DNA from 2 places in the Duganella caerulea genome. Region 2 is predicted to be linked to the other one. Evidence: predicted binding sites of a transcription regulator. Region 2 holds the regulator's gene; the other holds the start of a gene.
What was found. Region 2 encodes sigma-54, which starts transcription at its own class of promoters, with help from an activator protein. Its sites were predicted from a motif close to TGGCANGNAANCTGCTTT; they were not measured.
Positions count from the first base shown of each region.

Region 1: a site for sigma-54 is predicted at 2,670-2,687, ahead of prpB (methylisocitrate lyase). Genes of this name have one in related genera too.

Region 1 is NZ_BPWJ01000020.1:33,625-40,751, reverse strand. It holds gene ACUJB0_RS31020 (alpha/beta fold hydrolase) at 1-255, opposite strand, end outside; gene ACUJB0_RS31015 (DUF6328 family protein) at 363-818, opposite strand; gene prpR (propionate catabolism operon regulatory protein PrpR) at 870-2,573, opposite strand; gene prpB (methylisocitrate lyase) at 2,727-3,614, shown strand; gene prpC (bifunctional 2-methylcitrate synthase/citrate synthase) at 3,636-4,781, shown strand; gene acnD (Fe/S-dependent 2-methylisocitrate dehydratase AcnD) at 4,781-7,127, shown strand, end outside.
Region 2 is NZ_BPWJ01000005.1:64,179-71,305, reverse strand. It holds gene ACUJB0_RS16115 (monovalent cation:proton antiporter family protein) at 1-415, opposite strand, end outside; gene ACUJB0_RS16110 (KpsF/GutQ family sugar-phosphate isomerase) at 543-1,541, shown strand; gene ACUJB0_RS16105 (KdsC family phosphatase) at 1,541-2,071, shown strand; gene lptC (LPS export ABC transporter periplasmic protein LptC) at 2,084-2,677, shown strand; gene lptA (lipopolysaccharide transport periplasmic protein LptA) at 2,706-3,305, shown strand; gene lptB (LPS export ABC transporter ATP-binding protein) at 3,308-4,060, shown strand; gene ACUJB0_RS16085 (RNA polymerase factor sigma-54) at 4,066-5,544, shown strand; gene hpf (ribosome hibernation-promoting factor, HPF/YfiA family) at 5,622-5,981, shown strand; gene ACUJB0_RS16075 (enoyl-CoA hydratase/isomerase family protein) at 6,074-7,127, shown strand, end outside.

The DNA of each region.
Region 1 (7,127 bases), on a different contig from region 2:
TTCGATGGCGGGCACGCCGGCAAATCCAGCCAGGGTGACGACGTGGCACTGGCGGCTGCCGCAGTAGTGGGCGACGGTGCCGTCCCACACTTCGCCGGACGATGCCAGGCCGGGGATCAGGATCACGGGAGCACCTTGGCCGGTGACCTGCACCTTGAAGGCCGGATGCGAGGGCGCGGCGGCAGCACCGGCGGAGTAGGCCAGCGCCAGGCTGGCGGCAATGGTGGCGATACGTTTGATGAACGAGCGTGGCATGCTGACCTCCGTTGTTGTGATTAAGTGAGGCCATGCTATCGAACCGCCATCGCACCGGCGACGGCTACTGGATGAGCGGTTTTTTTAAAAGGATGAACGGTATCCGGCTAGCGCCGTCTGCCGCGCTCACGCAGCGGCAGGACGAACCAGAGCGTCAGCAGCAGCGCCAGCGACAGCAGGGCGGCAGCGGTACCGGCCGCCACTGAGCTGGAGACCACATAGCAGACCACGAACATGTCCAGCGCCAGCCCCACCGCCAGTGGAAACAGCGCGGCGCAGATCATGCGCGAGGAGAGCTTGACGATCGATTCCGACACGCGCTGAGGCGACACGATGCGGTGCCAGGCGGCCGGTGTCATGATCAGCGCGATGGCGATTACCACCGTCGCCAGCGCCAGCAGATGGACGGCCTGCGCGGCGGCGGGCAGGTCGTCGAAGCGCTGGTTGAAGACGGCGACGGTCTGGAACCCGAACAGCGCCTGTATGCCGGGCAGCACCATGCGCGCCTCTTCGATGATGTTGCGCAGTTGTTCCTTAAGCGAGTTGGGTTCCGGCGGCGTCATGTCGGGATTCTAGCGCCGTACATCTGGCGCCGGCGCACGGCTACGCAGGCGCTATTCGCCGGCCTCGGCGCGCAGCTTGCGCCAGAGTGTGGTGCGGCTGATGCCGAGATAGTCGGCGGCCGCGTCGCGCCGGCCGCCAAAGCGGGCCAGCACGTCCGACACGCTTTCGGCGGACCGGCGGGGAGCCGGCAAGGCGTGCGGCAGGGCGCCGGAGGCTGAGTCGGCGGCGAAGCCGAAGGCGGGACCTGCGGCGGAACCAGCGACGGGGGCAGCGGCGAACGGCGTGGCCACGCGCCTGCCCAGCTCCGGCGCCACGCTGAGGACGAAGGCGGGCGTCAACGCCTGCAGCGGCTCGGCGGCGAGGAACAGCGCCAGGCGCTCGGTCAGGTTGCGCAGCTCGCGCACATTGCCCGGCCAGTCGTAGTGCTGCAGGAGCGGCGCGCAGGCCGCCATCTCGGCATGCAGGTTGGGATGCGGGCGCGCGCCCAGCGACGCCAGCGCATTCTTCAGCGACCATTCGGCCAGCGTCATCACGTCCTCCAGCCGCGCGCGCAGCGGCGGTATCGTCAGGCGCAGCACCGCCAGCCGGTAGAACAGGTCGGCGCGGAAGCGGCCTTCGCGCACGCGCTGTTCCAGGTCGCAGTGCGTGGCGCTGATGATGCGCACGTTGACCGCGATAGGCCGCGTGCCACCCACGCGCACCACTTCCCGTTCCTCCAGCACGCGCAGCAAGCGGGTTTGCAGCGTCAACGGCATCTCGCCTATCTCGTCGAGGAACAGTGTGCCGCGATTGGCCGCCTCGAACAGGCCCGCATGCCCGCCGCGACGCGCGCCGGTGAAGGCGCCTTCCTCGTGGCCGAACAGCTCCGACTCCAGCAACGACTCCGCAATCGCACCGCAGTTGACGGCCACGAAGGGCCGGTTCTGGCCCAGCGTGCGCGGGCTCTCGCGATGGATGGCCTGCGCCACCAGCTCCTTGCCGCAGCCGGTTTCCGCCTGTATCAGCACCGTGGCCGGGGATTTCGCGTACAGCACCACCGACTGGCGCAGCGTCTCCATCGCGGCGGAGTCGCCGCGCAGGTCGTTGATGCCATGCTTGGCGCGCAGCGTGTCCGCCACGACGGCGCCGCGCGTGCGGCTGCGGTTAGCTTCGAGTTGCGTCAGCCGCGCCATTTCCAGCGCGTCGTCGAAGGCGTGGCGGATCGAGGCGGCGGAGTAGACGAATACGCCGGTCAGTCCCGCTTCCTCGGCCAGGTCGGTAATCAGCCCGGCGCCGACGATGGCCTTGATGCCGGCCGCTTTCAAATCATTGATCTGCGCGCGCGCGTCCTCCTCGGTGGCGTAGGTGCGCTGCTCGACATCGAAGCCGAAGGTGTTGGCGAATTCGGCCAGTTCCGGCAAGCGGTCCTGATAGGTGACGATGCCGATGCGGTCCGACATGCGACGCGCCCGCGCCAGCGCCTGCATCACATCGAAGCCGCTGAATTTGGCGATCACCACCGGCACCGACAGCCGGCCCTTCAAATACGCCGCGTTGGAGCCTGCGGCGATGACGGCGTCGCAACGCTCGGTGGCCATGCGCTCGCGGATGTGCCGCGCCGCCTCGTCGAAGCCCAGGTTGATCGGTTCGATCGTGGCCAGGTCGTCGTATTCCAGCGTGATGTCGCGGAACAGGTCGTACAGGCGCGAGACGGAAACCGTCCAGATCACCGGTTTGTCGTTGGCATCGAAGGGCAGGGGCGTGGAATGGCGCATGTTTCAATTGTAGTTCATCTGTTTCGATGTTTCAAATTGAAACATGAATGCAACACCGTAATTTCGTAAGTCATTGATTTATATGACATGCCTATCTGGCACGCCGCTTGCAAAGCATAGCCCAACTTCACTGCAACATTGAAAGGTCAGAACATGAGTCAATACTCCGCAGGCGCCGCGTTCCGCAAAGCCGTACAAGAAGAGTCCCCACTGCAGGTGGTCGGCGCGATCAACGCCAACCACGCCCTGCTGGCCAAGCGCGCCGGTTTCAAGGCGATCTACCTGTCGGGTGGTGGTGTGGCGGCGGGTTCGCTCGGCCTGCCGGACCTGGGCATCTCCAACTTGGACGACGTGCTGACCGACGTGCGCCGCATCACCGACGTGTGCGACCTGCCGCTGCTGGTCGACGTCGACACCGGCTTCGGCGCCTCCGCCTTCAACGTGGCGCGCACCGTCAAGTCCATGATCAAGTTCGGCGCCGCCGCCATGCACATCGAAGACCAGGTCGGCGCCAAGCGCTGCGGCCACCGTCCGGGCAAGGAGATCGTCACCAAGCAGGAGATGGTCGACCGCATCGCCGCCGCCGTCGATGCGCGCACCGATGAGAACTTCGTCATCATGGCCCGCACCGACGCGCTGGCCGTCGAAGGCCTGGACGCCGCCATCGAGCGCGCAGTCGCCTGCGTCGAAGCCGGCGCCGACATGATCTTCCCGGAGGCGATGATCAGCCTCGATATGTATAAAAAATTCGCCGCCGCCGTCAAAGTGCCGGTGCTGGCCAACATCACCGAATTCGGCTCGACGCCGCTGTTCACCGTGGACGAATTGCGTGGCGCCGACGTGGGCCTTGTGCTGTATCCGCTGTCCGCCTTCCGCGCCATGAACAAGGCTGCGGAAAACGTCTACGGCGCGATCCGTCGCGACGGCACCCAGCAGAACGTGGTCGACACCATGCAAACCCGCGCCGAACTGTATGAACGCATCAACTACCACAGCTTCGAGCAGAAGTTGGATGCACTGTTCGCCGCACAGAAAAAATAATCGATTCGAGGAGACCCTGAAATGACCGAAGCTACCTTCAAGCCAAAAAAATCCGTCGCCCTGTCCGGCGTCACCGCAGGTAACACCGCACTGTGCTCCGTCGGCAAAACCGGCAATGACCTGCACTATCGCGGCTACGACATCCTCGACGTCGCCAACACCTGCGAGTTCGAAGAAATCGCCTACCTGCTGGTCCACGGCAAACTGCCGACCAGCGCCGAACTGAAAGGCTACAAAGCCAAACTGCGTTCGCTGCGCGGCCTGCCGCAATCGCTGAAGTCCGCGCTGGAAGCACTGCCCGCATCTGCCCACCCGATGGACGTGATGCGCACCGGCGTCTCGGTGCTCGGCTGCACGCTGCCGGAAAAGGACGACCACAATGTGCCGGGCGCGCGCGACATCGCCGACCGCCTGATGGCTTCTTTCGGCTCGATGCTGCTGTACTGGTATCACTTCAGCCATAACGGCAAGCGTATCGACGTGGAGACCGACGACGACTCCATCGGCGGCCACTTCCTGCACCTGCTGCACGGCGAGAAGCCATCCGACAGCTGGGTGCAGGCGATGCATACTTCGCTGATCCTGTACGCGGAACACGAGTTCAACGCCTCCACCTTCACCAGCCGCGTCATCGCCGGCACGGGTTCGGACATCCACTCCGCCATCACCGGCGCGATCGGCGCGCTGCGCGGCCCCAAACACGGCGGCGCCAACGAATTCGCCTTCGAGATCCAGAAGCGCTATGAGAACGCCGACGAAGCCGAAGCGGATATCCGCAACCGCGTCGCCAACAAGGAAGTGGTGATCGGTTTCGGCCATCCGGTGTACACCATCTCCGATCCGCGCAACGTCGTCATCAAGGAAGTGGCGCGCAAGCTGTCGCAGGAAGCCGGCTCGATGAAAATGTTCGACATCGCCGAGCGCCTGGAAACCGTCATGTGGGACATCAAGAAGATGTTCCCGAACCTGGACTGGTTCTCGGCCGTGTCGTACCACATGATGGGCGTGCCGACCGCGATGTTCACGCCGCTGTTCGTCATCTCGCGCACGTCCGGCTGGGCCGCGCACATCATCGAACAGCGCATCGACAACAAGATCATTCGTCCAAGCGCGAACTATGTCGGTCCTGAAGACCTCAAATTCGTGCCGATCAAGGACCGCAAATAATGAACACCCAATTCCGCAAACCCCTGCCGGGCACCAAGCTCGATTACTTCGACGCGCGCGCCGCGGTCGACGCAATTCAGCCGGGCGCCTGGGCCAAGCTGCCATACACTTCGCGCGTACTGGCCGAGAACCTGGTGCGCCGCTGCGATCCTGCGACGCTCAACGCCTCGCTGTCGCAACTGATCGAGCGCAAACGCGACCTGGACTTCCCATGGTTCCCCGCGCGCGTGGTCTGCCACGACATCCTCGGCCAGACCGCACTGGTCGACCTGGCCGGTCTGCGCGACGCCATCGCGGCGCAAGGCGGTGATCCCGCGCTGGTCAATCCGGTGGTGCCGACCCAGCTGGTGGTCGACCACTCGCTGGCCGTCGAATGCGGCGGCTTCGATCCCGACGCCTTCGACAAGAACCGCGCCATCGAAGACCGCCGCAACGAGGACCGCTTCGATTTCATCAACTGGACCAAGAAGGCGTTCAAGAACGTCGACGTGATCCCGCCGGGTAACGGCATCCTGCACCAGATTAACTTGGAGCGCATGTCGCCAGTGATCCAGGCGGTGGACGGCGTGGCCTTCCCGGATACGCTGGTCGGCACGGACTCGCATACCCCGATGGTCGATGCGCTGGGCGTGATCGCCATCGGCGTCGGCGGCCTGGAAGCGGAGAGTGTGATGCTGGGCCGCGCATCGTGGATGCGCCTGCCGGACATCATCGGCGTCGAGTTGACGGGCAAGCCGCAAGCCGGCATCACCGCCACCGACACCGTGCTGGCGCTGACCGAATTCCTGCGCAAGCAGAAGGTCGTGTCGTCGTACCTGGAGTTCTTCGGCGAGGGCGCATCGCACCTGACGCTGGGCGACCGCGCGACGATCTCCAACATGGCGCCGGAATACGGCTCCACCGCCGCGATGTTCTACATCGACGAGCAGACCATCAAGTACCTCAAGCTGACCGGCCGCGATGATGAACTGGTCAAGCTGGTGGAGACCTACGCGAAAGAGACCGGCCTGTGGGGCGAAGCCCTGAAGACCGCCGAGTACGAGCGCGTGCTGAAGTTCGACCTGTCGTCGGTGGTGCGCACCATCGCCGGCCCTTCGAATCCGCACAACCGCGTGCCGACCTCCGAGCTGGCCGCGCGCGGCATCAGCGGCGTGGTGGAGAACGAGCCTGGCCTGATGCCGGACGGCGCGGTCATCATCGCCGCCATCACCAGCTGCACCAACACCAACAACCCGCGCAACATGATCGCCGCCGGCCTGCTGGCCCGCAACGCGAATGCGCGCGGCCTGACCCGCAAGCCTTGGGTGAAAAGCTCGCTGGCGCCCGGCTCCAAGACCGTGACGCTGTACCTGGAGGAAGCTGGCCTGATGCCGGAGCTGGAGCAGCTGGGCTTTGGCGTGGTCGCATATGCCTGCACCACCTGCAACGGCATGTCCGGCGCGCTCGATCCGGTGATCCAGAAGGAAGTGATTGATCGCGATCTGTACGCCACCGCTGTATTGTCGGGCAACCGCAATTTCGACGGCCGCATCCACCCTTACGCCAAGCAGGCCTTCCTGGCATCGCCGCCGCTGGTGGTGGCCTACGCCATCGCCGGCACGATCCGCTTCGACATCGAGAAGGACGTGCTGGGCCTTGACACCAATGGCCAGCCGGTCACGCTGAAGGACATCTGGCCGACCGACGAGGAGATCGATGCGCTGGTCGCGTCCAGCGTCAAGCCGGCGCAGTACAACAAGGTCTACATCCCGATGTTCGCCAAGCAGGAAGACGACGGCGTGAAAGTGAAGCCGCTGTACGACTGGCGTCCGCAGACCACCTACATCCGCCGTCCGCCGTACTGGGAAGGCGCTCTAGCCGGCGCGCGTCCGCTGAAAGGCATGCTGCCGCTGGCGGTCCTGGGCGATAACATCACCACCGACCACCTGTCGCCATCGAACGCGATCATGTTGAACAGCGCGGCCGGCGAGTACCTGGCGAAAATGGGCCTGCCAGAAGAGGACTTCAACTCCTACGCCACCCATCGCGGCGACCACTTGACCGCACAACGTGCCACCTTCGCCAACCCGACGCTGAAGAACGAAATGGTGCGCGATGCCGACGGCAAGGTCAAAGCCGGTTCGCTGGCGCGCGTGGAACCGGAAGGCAAAGTCACCCGCATGTGGGAGGCCATCGAGACCTACATGGAACGCAAGCAGCCGCTGATCGTGATCGCCGGCGCCGACTACGGCCAGGGCTCGTCGCGCGACTGGGCGGCCAAGGGCGTGCGGCTGGCGGGCGTGGAGGCCATCGTGGCCGAAGGATTCGAGCGCATCCACCGCACCAACCTGGTAGGCATGGGCGTGC
Region 2 (7,127 bases):
AGACGATGGCGGTGGACGACATGGCCAGCGCCCCGCCCAGCGCGAACGAGGCTTGCCAGCCGATGTGGATGGCAGGCGGCAGCTGGGTCGCCATGACCCAGCCGAACACCATGGTGGCGACGATGGTCAGCACCACCTGCGCCATGCCGAGCCCGAACACGATGCCGCGCATGGCCATTAATTTGGGGAGGGAGAATTCCAGTCCGATGGAGAACATCAGGAACACCACGCCGAACTCGGCCAGCGAGTGGAAGGCCTCGCTCGACTCGGCCAGGCCCAGCGCGTGGGGGCCGATCAGGATGCCGACCGCCAGGTAGCCCAGCATCGGCGGCAGCTGCAGCATGCGGAAGGCGACCACGCCCAGCACCGCGCTGCCCAGCAACAACAGGGTCAATTCCAAAGGTGTAAACGTCATATCAACCTGGCCAGAAAATATTATTTCGTTGTTTGTGGGCTGTAGGGGCCCTTATGTTGTTACTGGCAAGTTTTTTGCTTTCTCAATTCGGCTATACTTGGGCATGAGTGTAACCCATGAAAAAACAATGCTGAAAGCTTTTGACGCAAATATGGCCGCGCGTGCGTTGCGCCTTGCCCGCGACACCCTGCAAAACGAGGCCGAGGCCATCGCCGCCCTGAATGCCCGCTTGGACGCCGACGACAGCGTCGTGCAGGCCATCGAACTGTTGCTGAATTGCAAGGGGCGCGTGGTCGTGTCCGGCATCGGCAAGTCCGGCCACATCGGCCGCAAGATCGCCGCCACGCTGGCCTCGACCGGCACGCCGGCGCTGTTCGTGCATCCGGCAGAGGCCGCGCACGGCGACCTCGGCATGGTCACCGCCGACGACGCCTTCATCGCCATTTCCTATTCCGGCGAGAGCGCCGAGCTGATGACCATCCTGCCGGTGGTCAAGCGCATGGGCAGCAAGGTCATCGCCATGACCGGCAAGCCCGGCTCCAGCCTGGCCGACATCGCCGACGTCCACCTGAACGTGGCCGTGGCCAAGGAAGCCTGCCCGATGAATCTGGCGCCGACCACCTCCACCACCGTCACGCTGGCGCTGGGCGACGCCATCGCCGTCGCGCTGCTGGACCTGCGCGGCTTCAAGGAAGAAGATTTCGCGCGCTCCCATCCAGGCGGCGCGCTGGGCCGCCGCCTGCTGACCCACGTGCGCGACGTCATGCGCAGCGGCGACGCCGTGCCGAAGGTCACCGCCGACGTCAAGCTGACCGACGCGCTGCTGGAGATCACGCAGAAGGGCATGGGCATGACCGCCGTGGTCGACGCCGACAACAAACCAATCGGCGTGTTCACCGACGGCGACCTGCGCCGCATGATCGAGAAGGTCCAGGACTTCACCAAGGTCGTGATCCGCGACGTCATGCACGCCAACCCGCGCAGCATCTCGCCGGAAAAGCTGGCGGTCGACGCCGTCGCCGTGATGGAACAGTTCCGCATCAACCAGATGCTGGTGACCGACGCCGACGGCAAGCTGGTCGGCGCGCTGCACATCCACGACCTGACCCGCGCCAAGGTGATCTGATGACCGAACCGACCTATGTGGAACGCGCCGCGCGCGTCAAGCTGATGATCTTCGACGTCGACGGCGTGCTGACCGACGGCAGCCTGCACTACGGCGCCGAGGGCGAGGCGCTCAAGACCTTCAACGTGCACGACGGCCTGGGCATCAAGCTGCTGCAGGAGTCCGGCGTGCAGACCGCCATCATCAGCGCGCGCACCTCGCCGCAAGTGATCAAGCGCGCGGCCGACCTCGGCATCGGCTTCCTGCACCAGGGCGGCCACGATAAGCTCACGCCGTTCAACGCGCTGCTGGAAAAGACCGGCCTCACCGCCGAGCAGGTCGGCTTCATCGGCGACGACGTGGTCGACCTGCCGATCCTCACGCGCGTCGGCTTCGCGGTGGCCGTGCCCAACGGCCGCGCCGAAGTGCTGGAGCGCGCCCACCACACCACGGTGGCCGCCGGCGGCCGCGGCGCCGTGCGCGAAGTGTGCGAACTGCTGCTGCACGCGCAGGGCACGTATGAGCGCGTGATGGCGCAGTTCCTGGTTTGACGAGGACCGAGCATGCATAAGAGAACAGCCCACCGCTGGCAGTTGACCATCGTGATGGTGGTCGGTGTGTTTGTCGCCGTCGGCAGCTTCTGGCTGGTGCAGGTGGTCAACCAGGCCGGCCAGCAGGCGCAGGCCGACCAGCATCGCGACGAGCCGGACTACATCATCGACCGCTTCAGCATGGTACGCATGAACAAGACCGGCCAGCCGGCCTACATCATCTCCGGCGAGAAGCTGACCCACCGGCCGGTCGGCGACGCGTCCGACATCGACAAGCCGTACGTGCACAGCCTGTCGGGCGACCAGCCGCCGATGAATATGCATGCCGACACCGCCCATGTCGATCAGGGCAATACGCGCGTCAAGCTCAGTGGTAATGTGGACGTGGTGCGCCCGGCCACGCCGAAGGCGCAGGCGCTGCGCATGACGACATCGACCCTGACGGTGTATCCGGACGAGGAACGGATGGAAACCACCGCGCCGGTGGCGCTGGAGATCGGCAACGCCACCGCCAACGGCGTCGGCATGAAGGCCAACAACGCCACCCGCGAAGTGCAGCTGGGCGGACGCGGGCAGCTGGTGCTGCCGCCGCGCCCCGGCCATTGAAGAACCAACGATGAAGAATGGAATGACGATGAAAAAATTGATATTGTCGGCCGCCGTGCTGCTGATGGCGGCCTGTGCCGCCCACGCGGAAAAAGCCGACTCCACCAAGCCGACCACGATCCAGTATGACGATCTGCAGATTGATGACGTCAAGCAGGTCAAGACGCTGATCGGCAATGTGATCCTGACGCGCGGCACCTTGCTGCTGAAGTCGCCCAAGGCGGTGATGACCACCGACCCGGAAGGCTATGACTTCGTCGTGCTGACCAGCACGCCGGGCACGCCGGCCACCTTCCGCCAGAAGCGCGACGGCGCCGGCGACCAGTGGGTCGAGGGCGAGGCCGAGCGCATCGAATACAGCAACAAGACCGACCTGGTCAAGCTGTTCTCCAAGGCCAAGGTGCGCCGCCTCGAAGGCGGCCGCCTCAGCGACGAGGTCAACGGCGAGTTTATTTCCTACGACAGCCGCAAGGAACAGTTCGCCGTGAAGAACACCGTCACCGGCGAGAGCAAGCCGGGCGCCGGCCGCGGCACCATGGTGATCCAGCCGACCATCCGTCCGGCCGCGCCGGCCACCACGCCAGCAACGACGCCAGCCGCGTCGACGCCACCGGCCACGGAGAAGTGAGCATGGAACCATCCTGCGGTAGCACCCTGATCGTACGCGGCCTGCAAAAGACCTATGGCAAGCGCCAGGTCGTGCATGACGTCTCCCTGCAAGTGGAATGCGGCGAAGTGGTGGGCCTGCTCGGCCCCAACGGCGCCGGCAAGACCACCTCGTTCTACATGATCGTCGGCCTGGTGCCGTCGGACGCCGGCAGCATCGACATCAGCGGCACCGACATCTCCTCGCTGCCGATCCACCGCCGCGCCTCGCTCGGCTTGTCCTACCTGCCGCAGGAAGCGTCGGTGTTCCGCAAGCTGACGGTGGAAGAAAATATCCGCGCCGTCCTCGAAATCCAGAAAGTGGACGGCAAGCCTTTATCCAAGGCTGCCATTGATGAACGGCTCAACACCCTGCTGGCCGATTTGCAGATCGAAAAGCTGCGCGAGAACCAGGCGCTGTCGCTCTCGGGCGGCGAGCGCCGCCGCGTGGAGATCGCGCGCGCACTGGCCACCAACCCGCGCTTCGTGCTGCTCGACGAACCATTCGCCGGGGTCGACCCGATCGCCGTGATTGAGATCCAGCGCATCGTGCGCTTCCTCAAGGAACGCGGCATCGGCGTCCTCATTACCGATCACAATGTGCGCGAGACGCTGGGCATCTGCGACCGCGCATATATCATCAACCAGGGCACGGTATTGGCTTCAGGCCGGCCAGACGACATCATCGCCAACGAATCGGTGCGTCGCGTGTATCTGGGTGAACACTTCCGTATGTAAAACCCATGAAACAGTCTTTGCAACTGCGCACGTCGCAGCACCTCGCGCTGACGCCTCAGCTGCAGCAGTCGATCCGGCTGCTGCAACTGTCGACGCTGGAGCTGCATCAGGAACTGGAACAGCTGCTGACCGATAATCCGCTGCTGGAGCGCCTTGACGACCCGCTGGACCGCTCGCTGCGGCTGCTGTCGGACGGCGCCATCAGCCAGCAAGCCCCGGTCGGCGACGCGCCGCCGGAAGGCCCGCCCAACGCCCAGGAGGCGCCCGCCGCCGACGCCGACAACTACGACGGCCCGGCCGCCGACACCGAAAGCACCAGCAGCGACGCCGACGTCGACTGGAGCGACGCCGGCCGCAGCAAGGCGCCCGACGACGAGGATGCGCGTCCGCAACTGGAGGCCAGCCATTGCACGCTGCGCGAGCACCTGATGGAGCAGATGCGCGTGACGGTGCTGGAGATGCGCGACCGCGCGCTGGTCGAGCTGATCATCGACGCGCTGGACGAGAACGGCTACCTGGAGGAAGCGCTGGAAGAGATCCACGCCCGCCTGCCGGAAGAGCTGGAGGTCGACCTCGACGAACTGCGCACCGCGCTGTCGCTGCTGCAAAGCTTCGACCCGATGGGCGTGGGTGCGCGCAACGCGTCCGAATGTCTGGCGTTGCAGATCAAGCGCCTGCCGGGCATTCCGATGGTCACGCGGCGCATGGCGCTGGCCATCGTGGAAAATCATTTGACCTGGTTTGCCCAGCGCGACTTCAACAAATTGAAGAAGGCCCTGCTGTGCGACGACGAGGATTTGCGCGAGGCACAAACCGTCATTCGCCAGTGCAATCCGCATCCGGGCTCGGCGTTCGCGTCGGACGTGTCGGACTACGTGGTGCCGGACGTGATCGTCAAGAAATCGCGCAACGGCTGGCAAGTAAGCCTCAACAACGACGTCATGCCGCGCCTGCGCGTGAACGCCATGTACGCCAACCTGCTCAAGCAGGGAAAAGGCGAGGGCGCGATGGGCGCGCAGCTGCAGGAAGCCAAGTGGCTGATCAAGAATATGCGCCAGCGTTTCGACACGATCTTGCGCGTCGCACAAGCGATAGTAGAACGACAAAAGAACTTTTTCTCGCATGGCGCGGTCGCCATGCGCCCCCTTGTGCTTCGCGAAATTGCTGATACACTGGGTCTACACGAGAGCACTATTTCTCGTGTAACAACTCAAAAATATATGCTGACCCCGCATGGCATGTTTGAGTTGAAATATTTCTTTGGTAGCCATGTCGCCACCGAAGCGGGGGGGGAAGCAAGTTCGACGGCGATACGCGCACTCATCGTGCAATTGACAGGAGCAGAAGACCCGAAAAATCCTTTATCCGACAGTAAGATTGCGGACATGCTGGGAGAACAAGGCATGGTGATTGCGCGACGAACTGTTGCCAAATATCGCGAAGCTTTAAAGATCCCGCCAGTCAGTCTCCGCAAGTCTTTGTAGTTACTTGGTTCCTGCGCGCCCGGTAGCAATGGGCCCCGCACTAACCGTAAGAAGCGACATTATCTTTAGGAGTGTGTATGAATCTCACCATCAGTGGACATCATCTCGAAGTGACCTCGGCCATCCGTGAATACGTGCAGAGCAAGCTGGAACGCGTCACCCGCCACTTTGATCAAGTGATTGATATTGCTGTCATCCTGACCGTAGATAACCTTAAAGAGAAAGAGAAACGCCAGAAGGCTGAAATCAACCTGCGCATGTCGGGCAAGACCGTCTACGTGGAAAGCCTGTCCCAGGACCTGTACGCCGCCATCGACACCTTGGTCGACAAGCTGGATCGGCAGGTCATGAAGTACAAAGCCAAGGTCCAAGAGCACGGTCACGATGCGATCAAGCATCTCCCGGACAGCTACGAACCCGCTGCCGCCGCCCTATAACAACGGCCCCGGCACCATCAAACTAAGGGCGCACTGGCGCCCTTTTTTGCGCCCGCATAGAATAGGGTTTTCACCACTATCCTGCGCACCTCATGAGCGAATACGTCCACACCAGCGTCAGCAACGGAACCGGCTTCATCACGCTGGACCGGCCCAAGGCCTTGAACTCTTTATCGCTGGCGATGGTGCGCGACATCACGCACGCGCTGATGGCATGGCGCGACGACAGCGGCGTGGCCGCCGTGGTCATCCGCAGCAGCAGCGAGAAGGCCTTCTGCGCCGGCGGCGACATCCGCTTCTTCTACGACGCCGGCCGCGCCACGCCGCAGGGCGGCAGCGCGCAGGTGGAGGACTTCTTCACCGAGGAGTACGCGCTCAATCACCTGATCCATTTCTATCCCAAGCCCTACATCGCGCTGATGGACGGCGTGGTCATGGGCGGCGGCATGGGCGTGGCGCAGGGCGGCCCCGATTGCCGCGTGCGCATCGTCACCGAGCGGACCAAGATGGCCATGCCGGAGGTGAACATCGGCCTGTTCCCGGATGTGGGTGGTAGCTACTTCCTGTCGCGCGCGCCGGGCAAGCTGGGCTGCTATCTCGGCGTGACCGGCGTGACCATAGCCGCGGCCGACGCGCTGTACGCTGGCCTGGCCGACCACTACGCGCCGGCGGATGCGATGGAGGTCTTGTCGGCCATCCTGGAATCGACCGCGGGCGCGGAACTGGCCGAGGCCATCGCCGCCTTCGCGGAGCCGTTCAAGGGCGCGGCGGGCGACAGCAAGCTGGCGGCCGAGCGCGCCGCCATCGACCGCCACTTCGGCGCCGGCTCGGTGCCGGCCATCATCGCCTCGCTGAAAACGGACGACAGCGCCTTCGCGCAAAAGACATTGCAGGTCATGGCCACGCGCTCGCCGCTGATGATGTGCGTGACGCACGAGCTGGTCGAACGCGGCGCCGCGCTGGACGTGGCCGGCTGCCTGCGCATGGAGCGCACGCTGGTGCGCCACAACTTCGAGGATGGCGAAGTGATCGAAGGCGTGCGCGCGCTGGTCATCGACAAGGACAACGCGCCGCAATGGAAGCCGGCCTCGCTGGACGAGGTGGACGCCGCCATGGTGCAGCGCTTCTTCCAGCCGGTGTGGCCGG